3 regions of the Erwinia sp. 9145 genome follow, and region 3 is predicted to be linked to each of the others. Evidence: predicted binding sites of a transcription regulator. Region 3 holds the regulator's gene; each other region holds the start of a gene.
The links. The regulator CRP, encoded in region 3, controls carbon source genes, mostly activating them, when cyclic AMP is high. The targets are predictions, from matches to a motif close to ATGTGANNNNNNTCACAT.
Positions count from the first base shown of each region.

Region 1: a site for CRP is predicted at 2,501-2,518, ahead of focA (formate transporter FocA). Genes of this name have one in related genera too.
Region 2: a site for CRP is predicted at 3,265-3,282, ahead of FA91_RS13475 (nucleoside-specific channel-forming protein Tsx). Genes of this name have one in related genera too.

Region 1 covers NZ_JQNE01000001.1:1,334,147-1,339,066, forward strand. Annotated here, with positions in the region: gene pflB (formate C-acetyltransferase) at 1-1,512, opposite strand, end outside; gene focA (formate transporter FocA) at 1,585-2,442, opposite strand; gene ycaO (30S ribosomal protein S12 methylthiotransferase accessory factor YcaO) at 2,788-4,545, opposite strand; gene serC (3-phosphoserine/phosphohydroxythreonine transaminase) at 4,741-4,920, shown strand, end outside.
Region 2 covers NZ_JQNE01000001.1:2,822,188-2,827,107, reverse strand. Annotated here, with positions in the region: gene FA91_RS13495 (DUF883 family protein) at 63-395, opposite strand; gene FA91_RS13490 (DUF2002 family protein) at 612-947, shown strand; gene FA91_RS13485 (hypothetical protein) at 1,110-1,529, shown strand; gene speG (spermidine N1-acetyltransferase) at 1,565-2,131, opposite strand; gene FA91_RS13475 (nucleoside-specific channel-forming protein Tsx) at 2,251-3,117, opposite strand; gene FA91_RS13470 (SDR family oxidoreductase) at 3,525-4,256, opposite strand; gene FA91_RS13465 (helix-turn-helix domain-containing protein) at 4,366-4,728, shown strand; gene kdpE (two-component system response regulator KdpE) at 4,755-4,920, opposite strand, start outside.
Region 3 covers NZ_JQNE01000001.1:3,561,747-3,566,666, reverse strand. Annotated here, with positions in the region: gene FA91_RS16900 (YccS/YhfK family putative transporter) at 1-1,929, opposite strand, end outside; gene crp (cAMP-activated global transcriptional regulator CRP) at 1,988-2,620, opposite strand; gene FA91_RS16890 (OsmC family protein) at 2,920-3,324, shown strand; gene FA91_RS16885 (phosphoribulokinase) at 3,351-4,220, opposite strand; gene FA91_RS16880 (YheU family protein) at 4,320-4,538, opposite strand; gene FA91_RS16875 (hydrolase) at 4,540-4,920, opposite strand, start outside.

The sequences.
Region 1 (4,920 bases), 2.2 Mb from region 3:
CTTGTCGTGCATGTAGTGGATCACGTTCAGCGCGGTCACGTACTGCTTAGCCAGCCAGTCCATGAAGTGATCCATGCGTGCCATTACTTTTTCGTAATCCAGCACGTCGTCCATCATTGGCGCTTCTTTCGGACCAACCTGCATTTTCAGTTTTTCATCAACGCCGCCGTTAATCGCGTAAAGCATGGTTTTCGCGAGGTTGGCGCGCGCGCCGAAGAACTGCATTTGCTTACCGACGATCATCGGGCTGACGCAGCAGGCGATGGCGTAGTCATCGTTGTTGAAGTCAGGACGCATCAGGTCATCGTTTTCATACTGTACGGATGAGGTATCGATTGAAACCTTGGCCGCGTATTTTTTGAAGTTAAGCGGCAGCTTCTCTGACCACAGAATGGTCATGTTTGGCTCAGGGGATGGACCCATGGTGTACAGCGTATTCAGGAAGCGGAAGCTGTTTTTAGTGACCAGCGTACGGCCGTCAACGCCCATACCTGCCAGTGATTCCGTTGCCCAGATAGGATCGCCGGAGAAGAGTTCATCATACTCAGGCGTACGCAGGAAGCGCACCATACGCAGTTTCATCACCAGGTGGTCGATCAGTTCCTGTGCTTCCTGCTCGTTGATCTTACCTGCTTTGAGGTCACGTTCGATGTAAACGTCAAGGAAGGTTGAAACGCGACCAAAGGACATTGCCGCGCCGTTTTGTGACTTAACCGCAGCCAGATAGCCGAAGTAGGTCCACTGAACGGCTTCCTGAGCCGTGGTTGCCGGGCCGGAGATATCGCAGCCGTATTTGGCAGCCATCTCTTTAATCTGTGAAAGTGCATGATGCTGGTCAGCAATCTCTTCGCGCAGGCGAATAGTGGCTTCCAGATTCACGCCGTTTTCCATATCACTTTGCAGAGAAGTGAACTGGGCGAATTTGTCTTTCATCAGATAATCGATACCGTACAGCGCAACGCGACGGTAGTCACCGATGATGCGGCCACGGCCATAGGCGTCAGGCAGACCGGTCAGCACGCCGGATTTACGGCAGCGCAGGATATCCGGGGTATAAACGTCAAACACGCCCTGGTTGTGGGTTTTACGGTAGTCGGTGAAAACCTGTTTCAGGGCCGGATCCAGTTCACGACCGTAAACTTTACAGGAACCTTCAACCATTTTGATGCCGCCGAAGGGGATCAGCGCACGTTTCAGTGGCGCGTCAGTCTGCAAACCAACGATGGTTTCCAGTTTTTTATTGATGTAGCCCGCATCGTGAGAGGTGATGGTTGAAGCCAGGTCGGTATCAAAATCTACCGGCGCATGGGTACGGTTTTCCAGCTTGATGCCTTCCATCACCTTGTCCCACAGGGCGTTGGTGGCTTCAGTTGCGCCGCTCAGGAAAGATTCGTCACCTTCATACGGCGTGTAGTTTTTCTGAATGAAGTCGCGCACGTTGACGCTTTTCTGCCATTCGCCTTCTGCAAAGCCCGTCCAGGCAACTGCCTGTTTTTCGTTGTGCTCGCTCATTTGATACCTACCTTCTTTAATGGAATTCTTTATCCCGCCAGAGTCAGCGGGCGCCGGACATAAATTTGGAGATCAGTGATGATCGCCGTCGCGTAAATAGATAACCCAGTACGTTAATCCAACCAGCAGGCCGCCGCCGATAATGTTGCCGATGGTCACCGGGATCAGATTGTCGATAATAAAGTTTTTCACCGTGAGATGTGAGAACTGCGCGGCGGTGACGCCTGCTGCCTGCCAGAACTCCGGTGAAGCAAAATCTTTGATGATAATCGCCATTGGGATCATAAACATGTTGGCGATGCTGTGTTCAAACCCGCTGGCGACGAACATGGCAACCGGCAGCACCATAGCCAACATTTTGTCGGTCAGGCTGCGGCCGGAGTAGCTCATCCATACCGCCATGCACACCATCAGGTTCGCCAGGGTGCCAAGGCAGACGGCCTCAATGAAAGTATGGTGCATTTTATGGTCGGCGGTCTGTAATACGTTCAGACCCCAGGCGCCGTTATCGACCATGTGTTGACCCGCAAACCAGATCAGGGCGACGAAGAACATCGCACCGAAAAAATTCCCCACGTAGACGTTAATCCAGTTGCGCATCAGCTGGCCCCAGGAGATATGGCCGCTGGCTTTAGCGACCATGGTCAGTACGGTGGAAGTAAAAAGATCGGCGCCGCAGACCACAACCAGCATCAGGCCCAGTGAGAAGCAGATGCCGCCAATGAGTTTCGTGATACCCCACGGCATCGCTGCGGTACCGGTGGTGGCGGTAATGTAAAAGACAAACGCAATTGAAATAAAAACGCCAGCAGTAATGGCCAGAAAAAAAGTGGTGAAGGGGTGTTTTGTTGCTTTATAGACACCGGCTTCTTCGGCCACTTTAGCCATTTCGGACGGTAAGAGCAGATTAAACGGGTTGCCAGCTTTCACACTAACGTCTCCCTGAATGAGTCAACAGTCAGATACTAACAAAGGAGTATAGAGAAGAATTTGATATGGATCATATTGTATCAGGAGGCTGGTGGGTTTATTGCCAGAGAACACGGTTTTTTATTATTAAGTCTTTGAAAATATTACTATAAATATATTTGAAAATTTAAATAAATAGTTGAGGTTAAATTTTACCACGTGCGGGAAAAGTGAAAAAATAACACGTAATGTTTAATATTTGTAATTATTGGCGCTCGGTTCACTCATAAATAAACGTTAAAATAACGTCTGAGCAAAACAGGCAATATTTGTTGCCTGTTTTGATCGGCGCCCTGCGTAAAAACGCTATTTCCAGTTTTGACGTTTTGCCTGCTGGAGTTTCTCGTAGGCCGCCAGTAAGGACTGATGCGCAGGGAAGGCCGCTAACTGCGCATCCACCGCCTGAAGACCATAGAAGGGGGCTTCGCCGCTCAGCGCCGCCGAAGCAGCGTCTACCGCGTCCTGACCATACATGCGCACGAAAGCCGTATGATACTGAAGCGGATCGCGATCTTCTTCCTGGCTCAGCAGCAGCAGCGTTTGCAGGCAGCGATAGTAGTTTGCGCGCGCCGGTGTGAAGAGGGAACTGTTGAACTCCATGGTCCACTCCGTCCAGATCAGCGCCTGATCCAGATCGCCGCCCGCCAGCGCCAGCATCGCTTTCAGCTCGCCAACGCGTAGCGTATACCAGCCGTTGTCTTTGCCGGTTGCCAGGCCGAGCAGTTCACGCACGCGCGTAAAGTCGTCATGGCCTTCGTCATCAAGACGGTCGATTAGCGCCAGAAAGGCCTCTTTGCTCCAGTTGCTGGCAGGCAAAGAAAGAACGACGTCACGCAGGCCTGCACCCATATTGTTATTGGCCAACAAGAGATCTTCAGCCGGATAGATATCGGACATGCCGGGCACGATGATGCGGCAGGCGTACACATCCAGATGCTGATAATCCGCAATGTAAACCTCTTTACCTTCGGCGTTGAAAATGGCCATCAGCGTAGCAAACTCTTCTGCGGTGGTGCCGTTAAAACGCCAGTCAACAAACGGGTAGTCCGCATCGTCCTTAAACAGATCCCAGGAGATCAGGCCGCTGGAGTCGATAAAGTGCGTTTCAAGATTGGCATGTTCCGCCACTTCCTCATCGTCGAAGGTGGGCGGCGTAAAGACATCGAGGTCTTTCAGCCCGCGGCCCTGAAGCAGTTCTGTTACCGTCCGCTCCAGCGCCACGCCAAAATCCGGGTGCGCGCCAAATGAAGCAAAGCAGGTGCCGTTTTGCGGATTAAACAGCACCACGCAGATCACCGGATACTTGCCGCCCAGCGAGGCGTCGTAAGCGAAAATAGGGAACCCTTCAGCTTCCAGCGTCGCAATCGCTTCCACCACGCCCGGGTAGCGATCCAGCACGGCTTGCGGAATCACGGGCAGGCTGATGGATTCAGCAATAATGCGATTTTTAATATAGCGTTCAAACACCTCTGAAAGTGCCTGCACGCGCGCTTCGGCTGGCGTGTTGCCCGCAGACATGCCGTTTGACACATAGAGGTTGCCAATAATATTCATCGGGATGTAAACCGTCTGATTATCGGACTGGCGGGTGAAGGGCAGCGCGCAGATGCCGCGCGCGGCATTGCCGGACTGTAGATCGATCAGCTCGCTGGCGTTCAGTTCATTTTCAGGATCGTAAAATGCGCGCAGGTGATCATCGAGAATGCCGTCCGGCAGACTTTCATCGTCCGGCAGCGGGAACCATTTCTCATTGGGATAATGCACAAAATCGCCGTTGGCAACCGTGTTGCCCAGCCAGAAGTCGGCAAAAAAGTAGTTGGTCGACAGCCGTTCAAAATATTCGCCCAGCGCAGAGGCCAGCGCGGCTTTCTTGCTGGCGCCTTTACCGTTGGTGAAGCACAGCGGGCAGTCGCGGTCGCGAATATGAACCGACCAGACGTTAGGCACCGGATTCAGCCAGGACGCCTCTTCAATATTGAAACCGAGATCCTGCAATTTTTGCTGAAAGCGCGCGATAGAATCTTCGAGCGCGGCGTCTTTGCCGGGTATATACGTTTGCGTCATAGAGCCCACTTGTGATGAAGAGAGTCGAAAACGCGCAATGATACGGACTTTTTCGCGTCACCGCCATGCGCGGAAAAGGAATTTACCGCACGGGCAAACTGGTCGGCTGACCGGATAAAACATTGCAGCCCCGGGTTGGCAGTGATACAAACAAATGCAGAAAAGTATCGATTGATCTGAAAGTGGTGAGGGGAAATGAGTCAGGTTTTCAATTTTAGCTCCGGCCCGGCAATGCTGCCGGCAGAAGTGTTGCGCCGTGCAGAACAGGAACTGCGTAACTGGCAGGGTTCAGGCACCTCGGTGATGGAAATCAGCCATCGCAGTAAAGAGTTTCTTCAGGTAGCCAACGATGCCGAAAAGGATTTTCGCGATCTG
Region 2 (4,920 bases), 740 kb from region 3:
AGACAGCAAAAAAAAATCCCCACGGCTTTCGCCGCAGGGATGATTGAGACAAACGTCAGGAACTAGTAGCGTGACTGCGTGGTTGTCGCAATCAGTGCGCCGAGAAATACCCCCAGCGCGGCACCGATACCGACGCCATACCACGGGTTATCACGAACGTAGCTGTCAACCTGCACGCCCGCGTCCTTCGCGACTTTCGTCACACGATTGCTGCCGCCTAATTTTGCGCGCGTCTGCTTCAGCAGCGTCTCGGCACGCGAACGGGCATCGTCAACTTCATCTTTCGTCTTGCTGCCGTAGGATTTTAATAATGCATCAAGGGTGTCGGCCAGCTCAGTGACGTCCTGATTAATATCAATGTCGAGGTCTTCTTTCTTGCTCGCACGGTTAAACATAATGCTTTCCCTTTGAAATGAAACACACTCTTAACTGTAGACTATCCTTCACGCTTTTAGCGAAGCGGGGCATAAAAGGGCGCGTTTATGGATTAATCCGAATGCGACCGCCCTTCACGCTGTTGTAGGCTGTGTCCCGCAATTGTGCGCTACTGCGTGCGGTTGCCGGGCACAACGTGGTGTGGCCGGGTCAGACAGTTTAGTAGAGGAATAAGCATGTATTTACGCCCTGATGAGGTTGCTCGCGTACTGGAAAAGGCGGGGTTTGAGAGGGACGCCGTCACGACTAAAGTCTACGGATATCGTCGCGGTGAGGATTATGTATACGTGAATCGTGAAGCACGAATGGGTCGCACGGCGTTGATCATTCACCCGGTGCTGAAGGAAAAAAGCCATGATTTCGCCCACCCCGCGTCCGATCTCAAAACCTGCGAACATTACGTACAGTTTCCCATGTATCTGAACGACGACAGCCAGCATCACTACGGCATCCCTCACGGTTTCAGCTCGCGTGCGGCGCTGGAGCGCTACCTGAAGCAGATGTTTGACTAACCTATCGTGCGGCGATTCGTCGCGCGCCTGCCTCGTCCTGATATTCGCCATAACCCGCTAAAAATTTCCCTTATTACGCCTGCTCTTATCGGGCGGAAATAATGAAAACCTGCCGCTTTACGCTTAGACTGTTTTTAACTCTTTCAGGACGCAGGAAACCTTATGAAAAAGCTGTTACTGGTGCTGGCGTCAGCATGGTTACTGAGCGGCTGCGCAACCATCGTTGGCGATAAAACGCAGGATGTGTCTGTTCAGACCTGGCCGCCGGGCGTGAAGTTTGTGGTGCAGGATGAAACGGGCCGGGCGGTTGCCGAAGGTTTAACACCGCAAACCGTAACGCTGCTGAAATCCGACGGCACCTATTTTGGTAAGAAGAAGTATCTGTTGATGCTTGAGCGGGAAGGCTACGTGTCAAAAACCATTCCGCTTCAGGAGCACCCGAATCTCTGGTACATCTTTGGCAATATACCTTTGGGCGGCGTTCCCGGCTGGTTGATTATCGATCCGTTTAACGGCGGCATGTACAACATTGAGCCGGAAAACGTCCATACCATTATGAATCCGGTTGGCGCACGCGGCTGATAACAGAAACGGGGCGGCCAGGCCGCCCTGATGCGCTATTGCGCGGTCGGTTTTACCATAGCGTGCGTGGGTTTGGTATGTTCCAGGTATTGATGCTGGAAAATACACATGCGGATGGTATTGCGATATTCACCGTTAATAAAGAATTCGTGGATCAGCTCCCCTTCGATTTTAAATCCAAGGCGCGTATAGATGTGAATCGCTTTCTCGTTTTCCTTATCAACAATCAGATACAGCTTATAAAGATTGAGCACGGAAAAACCGTATTCCATCGCCAGACGGGCCGCTTTGCTGCCGAGTCCTTTACCCTGATGGTTAGGATCAATAATAATTTGAAATTCGGCGCGGCGGTGAATGTGGTTAATCTCGACCAGTTCAACCAGCCCGGCCTTGCTGCCTTCATGTTCAACCACGAACCGGCGTTCGCTCTGATCGTGAATGTGTTTATCATAAAGATCTGACAGTTCAACAAACGCCTCATACGGCTCTTCGAACCAGTAGCGCATGACGCTGGCGTTATTATCAAGCTGATGAACGAAAGGTAAATCCTCGCGTTCCAGGGGGCGAAGCTTTACGCCGTCTCCGACAGGCATGGCTGACATAAATACCTTCCATAAAAATAATATTTTCTGAGGAAGTATACGTCGGAGGGCAATAAAAAGCAGTCATGAACGGGGGAAAGAACCACGCCAGCGGTTGCGCTGACGTGGAAGCAGGGGGATCAGAAGTTATAGCCCACCACCAGGTAATAACCCCAGCCGGTCGATTTCACCTCAAACGGACCGCGTCCGAAATTCAGCTCCTGACCATCTGCCCACTGGCCGCCATTATGGAAATAACGCGCCACCACCGAATAATGCCAGTGGTCATAGCCCAGCGACAGGATATGGCTGGAGGCGATGGAGTTGCTGGTGCGCGATGCGTCAGTTTTATCACGCAGATCGGAACCCCAGTCGAAGTTGGTAAAGCCAACGTAGCCGAGGTTACCGCCCCACAGGGTGGTGATCGGCACGAAGTATTTCACCTTGAAGCGATAGCCATCCCAGCTGTTTTCATTGGCGGCGCCGTAGTTTTCCCACTGATACTTCGCATAAACGTTCAGCGACAGCCCGATGTCTGAATGCGTATCGATATCGGTGCCCAGACCCATAAACCAGGTGTTCTGGCGGTTATCGCTGTTGCGGCCCATATCGTAGATATAGTTGTTAGCGAAGTACCACTCTTTAAATGGCCCGAAGCTCAGATCGGTATTGGTCAGTTTGTCGATGGAAAAACGCGGTTCGATCTCCATAAACATGGGTGAACCGTGATCGAAAATGCCGTTAGCATTTGAGTTGCCTGTGCCAAAGAAGTTGGTCAGATCGAGATAGCCATAAAAATCGAACCAGTCTTTTTTGGCGAAGGCTTCATATTCGAGGTAAACATCATTGTTAAACTGCGGCCCGAAACGCGTGTGATAACTGCCCACCACGTTCACGCTCTGATGCCACCAGTCGGAGGCGAACTCCGGGCCTTCAGAAGCAGCGGTTGACGAGACGCTATAAGAGAGCGCCGCAAGTGCGCCAGCCATCAGAAATTTATATTTCATTTTATTTTTTACCACATACTTAACGACCCTGTTCTGCCGCCACTGCGCGGGTCTTATTAAGTTTCAGTCGGGAGAAAGGGTGGCTGATAGTCAGCAGGAAGCACCCGTGAAGAACGCGGCAAGTGTGCCGTTATTCGCGCATTAGGAAATAGATATTGCTCACACTTGTCAAACTCTGTTTCATTTAATAAAAGGGAAAACGTGATATAAATCACGTTTTATTGGGATGTGTTTATGTCCACACGGAAAAATATTTCACAGCCGGTCGAAATGGTTTGCGCAGACCGATAAGCGCTCGCAAAAAAAAGAACAGCGCACGGTGAACAGGGCAGGGGGAACAGCAATAAGTGCAGCTTATGGTTATACCGCCGCCTCCCTGCGGCATTCACTTTATCCATGCGGCGTGATTACACCTGCGCCATCCCGCCGTCGATGCATAATTCGGCGCCGGCGATGTAGCTGCTTTCATCAGACGCCAGAAAGAGCGCCGCCGCCGCCACTTCTTCTGGTTTACCCAGGCGACCCAACGGGATCATGTCGGTTAACGCTTTGCGCATCTCATCGGTCACTTCATCAAACATTGGCGTATCAATGGGCCCCGGACTGAGCGTATTTACGCGAACGCCACGGTCGGCAAGCTCTTTTGTCCAGGTACGTGAAAATGCACGCGTGGCGGCTTTCGACGCCCCATAAACACCATAACCGGGCGTGCCGATAAAACCTGCAATAGATCCGATGAGTACCACTGCGCTGCCGTGCGGCATCAGCGGTAATGCGCCCTGGACGGTGAAGAGCGTGGCGCGGGCGTTCAGATTAAATATTTTGTCGTAGTGGGCGGGCGTAATCGTATGCAGCATCGCGGGTTCTGAGACGCCGGCATTTGTCACAAGGATATCAAGTGTTCCCTTGTGTGCTTTAACCGCGGTAAAGAGTCGGGCCAGATCCGCCTCTTTCGTCATATCGCCCTGAACAGCGGTGATCGATCCTTCCGCCTGCTTCACCGCGTTATCAAGTTCTGCCTGGCGACGACCGGTAATAAAAACGTGCGCGCCTTCGCGGGCAAAGCGCTGAGCGATCGCCAGCCCGATCCCACTGCCGCCACCGGTCACAACCGCTGTTTTACCTGTTAATTTTTGCATTTTACTGCCCTCTGATGTCTCTGATATGGACTTCAGAAAATACATTCTGTATATCTGATGTCAATTACGCACCAGATATATCTCAGATATACAGAAGGAAACCGTTACGATGCAGTCTGTTGAAACTTTACTTAATGATATCAATGCGACACGACCGATTCTTGAGCAGGTTGCCAACAAATGGTCGGTGCTGATCCTTACCGTAGTCTGTACTGAACCCGCACGATTTAACGCAATTAAGCGGCGGCTCAATCCTATTACGCATAAAGCGTTGACGGAGGCGCTCAGGCGACTGGAAAGAAACGGGTTAGTCACACGGCGCGTAATAACGTCGTCGCCCATCGCCGTAGAATATGCCATCACACCGTTAGGAAAGACGCTCCAGCAGCCTTTTAAGGCGTTGATTTCATGGGCGCAGACACATGGCGGAAGTATCGAACGGGCGCAAGATGCCTACGATCGGCGGGAATAGCGCGTTTATGGCGGGCAGGCAACGCGTCACTCAACAAAACGATATCCGATGCCGTTTTCGGTAATAAAGTGTTCGGGCCGCGCCGGAACGTGCTCCAGCTTCTGCCGCAGATGCCCCATATAAATACGCAGGTACTGGCTGTTGTCAGCGTTCGGCCCCCAAACCTGTTTCAGGATCTGCGCCTGGGTCAAC
Region 3 (4,920 bases):
ATCCTCCGGCGCCTCCAGAATGCTGCTGGCGGAGCTGGGGCCGTCGTATTCCAGCCGCTGCTGGCAGCGCTGAAGGGCGATTTCACAACTCTGAAGATAGCGTTCCGCCAGCGATGCGGTGAGCATGGTATGCTCCCGCGCCAGAATCGTCATGGCGTTGATGTGCTCAACAATAAACTGGCTGTGCGTCACCCACAGCTTCATATCGGACAGATAGCGCGTATTAAACCCCGGCTCCTGCATTGACTGGTTCAGCGAATTGAACAACGCGTTATGCGCCTGATTGACCCGCATACGTTGCCAGGCCAGCTTTGTCGCATCCTCTTCGTTGCCCAGCAGCATTTGCAGCGCGTCCTGAAACGCTTCCAGCGCATCGTGCGCGTTTTGCCTCAGCAGACCGCTCTGCCACTGCGGCCAGAGCCAAATCATGCCGCCAAAAGCAATCAGACAGCCCATTATCGTATCAAGCAGGCGCGGCAGCAGGAAGTCCGCGCCGTTCAGGGACAGCAACTGAAGCGACCAGACGGCGGTGACGGTAAAGCCAATCATCGCCACGCCGTAAAATTTACGGATCACCAGATAGCCGGCCAGGGTAATGGTCAGCATTCCCAACAGAATCAGCGACTCCGGCGCATGCAGACGCAGCGTAATGGCGGCGATGACCAGCCCGGCCAGCGTGCCGAGCGCACGGTGCTGGATGCGCACGCGCGTGGCGCTGTAGCCGTTCTGGCTGACAAACATCACCGTCATCAAAATCCAGTAAGGTTTAGGAAGATCGAAGAACAGGGCCAGAGAACTGGCAAAAGCCAGCATGACCGCGAAACGTGCGGCGGTGCGCAGCGCGGCGGATTTCAGCGAAAGGTAGCTTTTGATCGCCGGCAGCAGCGGCAACCGGCGCTGGCGATCCGCCATCAGGTCGCGTTGATAGAGCGGGCGCTGAGTGCGGAGCACGCGCGCGATGCGGCTGAAGTGCCAGGCGCAAAAATTGCTCACCGGATTGTCCGGGTGCTGGCGTGAGATCTTCTCCAGCGCCTGCAACTGCTTATCCATTGAAAAACGCTCCGGCAGCCGGTGATAAAGAATATCGTCGGCCAGCTGGCGAAGACGCGCGGCGATGGTCTGCGCGTTCCAACGGATCACCGCTTCAGCATGGCTTTGCCCGACCAGTTTCTGCACTTCTTCAGGCTGATGCAGGCTGACCGAAATATGCTCCTGCAAATCCATCGCCACCTGAAAGGCGCGGGTGAGGCGCTTATGGTGATTATCGCGACTGGCGGCCAGCATATGCATTTGCTGATAACAGATGCTGATGAGATCGACCGCCTTTTGTTGCCGCGCCAGCAGCGGCGGCAGCGCATCATCAGGATCGGTTAGTCTGGTCAATAGCGTATATTTCGCCTCGCAATAGGCAGCCAGTTCACGATAAAGCAGGCTGAGCGTTTCGCGCATCGGCTGCTCTTTCCACAGCCAGAACCAGAACCAGTTGAAGACGCCGTACCAGATGGTGCCAAGCACGTAGAGCAGCGGCGGCTGCCACATCGGCATGCGACCGCTGAGGCTGAGGGTAAAGATGGCGGCAATCAGCGAACCGGGCAGCAGCCTGCCGTGCAGCGGGCTGATCTCGCCGGTGACGCCCAGCAGCAGCGCCATCACCAGCAGGATCGCCGGGAGCGGCACCGCCTGCGCGCCGAGGTATTGGATCAGAAAGCTGCTGAAGGCAAACAGGCAACCGCCAATGATCAGGCGTTTGAAGAAGCGCTTATGCGGCGTGTCAAGCCCGGCGATGTTGCAGCAGGCCGGTACGAGGGAGAAGAGCAGCCCGTATTGCAGGCTACCGGCCAGCCATCCTGTTGCCACGGGCAAACAGAGCACCAGCGTCTGACGCAGTGCGTAGTTCACTTCAGGATGGTAAATCAGTCTGCGCCACATTTCGCTGTACCCAATAAAAAGGCGCGGCATGGATGCCGCGCCAGAGTAGCAAAGCCGGTTAGCGCGTGCCGTAAACGACGATAGTTTTTCCGTGTGCGGAGATCAGATTCTGATCTTCCAGCATCTTGAGAATGCGGCCAACGGTTTCGCGGGAGCAGCCAACGATCTGACCAATCTCCTGACGGGTGATTTTGATTTGCATGCCGTCCGGGTGAGTCATCGCGTCCGGCTGCTTCGCCAGGTTGAGCAGCGTTTGGGCAATGCGGCCCGTCACGTCAAGAAACGCTAAATTACCCACTTTCTCGGAGGTGACCTGAAGACGACGCGCCATTTGGGAAGAGAGACGCATCAGGATGTCAGGATTCACCTGAATAAGCTGACGGAATTTCTTATAGGAAATTTCAGCCACTTCACACGCGGTCTTCGCACGAACCCATGCGCTACGCTCCTGGCCCTCTTCAAACAGGCCAAGCTCTCCAATAAAATCGCCCTGATTGAGGTAAGAGAGGATCATCTCTTTGCCTTCTTCATCCTTGATCAGCACGGCGACCGCACCTTTGACGATGTAGTAAAGCGTTTCTGCTTTTTCACCCTGGTGAATCAGCGTGCTTTTTGATGGATATTTATGAATATGGCAATGTGACAGGAACCATTCAAGAGTCGGGTCTGTTTGCGGTTTGCCGAGAACCATTCGCTGTTATCCTCTGTTGTCATCATACCTGAATGCAGGCGCTGATTTGTCTGCCAGGCGTTGAAATAGTAAAGCGTTTCCCATCGGGATATTTGTCCAGGCCCGCAGGGTTCATTATATCGTCCCGTTTCGTCACGCTTGTAGAGTACTGACGAGAGTGTTTCAGCTTTGTTTTTAACACAGCTTTAAACGAGTGTCTTCTGTTGTCTCGCTTCAGCATAGCGGGAAACAGGACGCATTGCCGTTTTTGTTATCAGCGCGTAATCTGATGTGAATTGAATGAATTAAAGGAGTCGGTTATGCAAGCGCGCGTCAAATGGGTGGAAGGTCTGACTTTTTTGGGAGAATCCTCATCCGGGCATCAGCTGTTAATGGACGGAAACGCAGGCGATAAAGCGCCAGGCCCGATGGAAATGGTGTTGATGGCCGCGGGCGGTTGCAGCGCGATCGACGTGGTTTCCATTCTGCAAAAAGGCCGGCACGACGTCGTTGATTGCGAAGTCAAACTCACCTCAACGCGGCGCGAAGAGGCACCGCGACTGTTTACCCATATCAACCTGCACTTTATCGTTAGCGGTAACGCGTTGAGTGATAAAGCCGTTGCTCGCGCCGTTGAACTTTCCGCCGAAAAATATTGTTCCGTGGCGCTGATGTTGGGGAAAGGCGTTGAAATTACCCACAGTTTTGAAGTGAATACGCTATAAACCTTAATGCTCCGGTTAACGGGGCTTTATTCAATTTTTTTTCCTTCAATAAGGCGTTTGACCAGCGGCCCCATAATCAGCTCCATCGCCAGCCCCATTTTTCCGCCCGGCACCACCAGCGTATTAATATGCGAGATGAATGATCCCTGAAGCATCGACAATAAATAAGGGAAGTCGATATCGTCCAGCGCCTGAAAATGGATCACCACAAAGCTTTCATCCAGCGAAGGAATACCGCGCGCGGCAAAGGGATTAGACGTATCTACCGTCGGTACGCGCTGGAAGTTAATATGGGTGCGCGAAAACTGCGGCGTAATAAAGTTGATGTAATCTTCCATTGAACGCACCACCGAATCCATCACCGCTTCGCGTGAATGACCGCGCTCGCCGGTATCGCGCACCAGTTTCTGAATCCACTCCAGATTGACAATCGGTACCACGCCCACCAGCAGATCGACATTTTGCGCCACGTTATGCTGCGATGTCACCACGCCGCCGTGAAGTCCTTCATAAAACAGCACGTCGGTAGGTTCCGGCAGCGGCTGCCAGGGCGTGAAGGTGCCGGGAACCTGATTCCACGGCACGGCTTCGTCGTAGGTATGCAGATATTTGCGCGACTGGCCGGTGCCGCTGCGGCCATACTCGCTGAAGGTCTGCTCCAGCAGCAGAAAGTCGTTGGCGTCGGGGCCGAAGTAGCTGATATGTCGGCCCAGGTCGCGTGCTTTACGGATCGCCATATCCATTTCGGGCCGGGTAAAACGATGGAAGCTGTCGCCCTCGACTTCTGCCGCACGCAGATTTAACTGCTGAAAGATTTTGCGAAAGGCCAGGCTGGTGGTGGTGGTGCCCGCTCCGCTGGAGCCGGTAACGGCGATCACAGGATGTTTAGCTGACATGGCGAACGACTCCCTGAAAAAATTTTCAATGCGGCATTGTTATCACGATCCGCCGGTAGGTGTCACGCGGGCCGCTGACAGCGGCGGCTGCATTTGCCGCTATTCGCTGAATTTGCCGCGCGGCATAATGTTAATGGTTTCATGGAGTTCTGACCACACCAGCACCGCTTCGCCGCTGGCGAGCTGACGTCGAACGTCCTCCACCTTCTGCGCCAGCGAACGCTCCTGCTCGCCGTAGTCGGTGCCTTCTCGCAGCACGAATGATTCAATCAGATTTTCAAGGGTTTCCGCGGAAACGTCTTGCCAGGGAATAATCATTTCATTTGTCCAGCCAGGTTGAAAGCCACTGCGGCACGCGCTGCTCCAGCCACATTTGCGGCTTTAAGAGCGTGCCGCCTACAAATCCTACATGTCCGCCGTGCCGGGTGAGCTGATACTCCACCGTAGCGGGCAGCATCGCCGGCGGCGGGATCACCGCGGCGGTCATAAAGGGATCGTCCGCCGCGTGAATAATCAACAGCGGTTTCGCCACGCCGGGCAGCAGCGGCAGGGCGCTACAGCGTTGATAGTAGTCGGACGCATCACGAAAACCGTGGGCGCGTGCCGTAATCGCATCGTCGAATTCCCGCAGTTTTTTCATCGCTTTAAGCGCCGGTAAATCCACCGGCAGCGTACCCGGCCAGGCGTGAAGCTTGCGGGC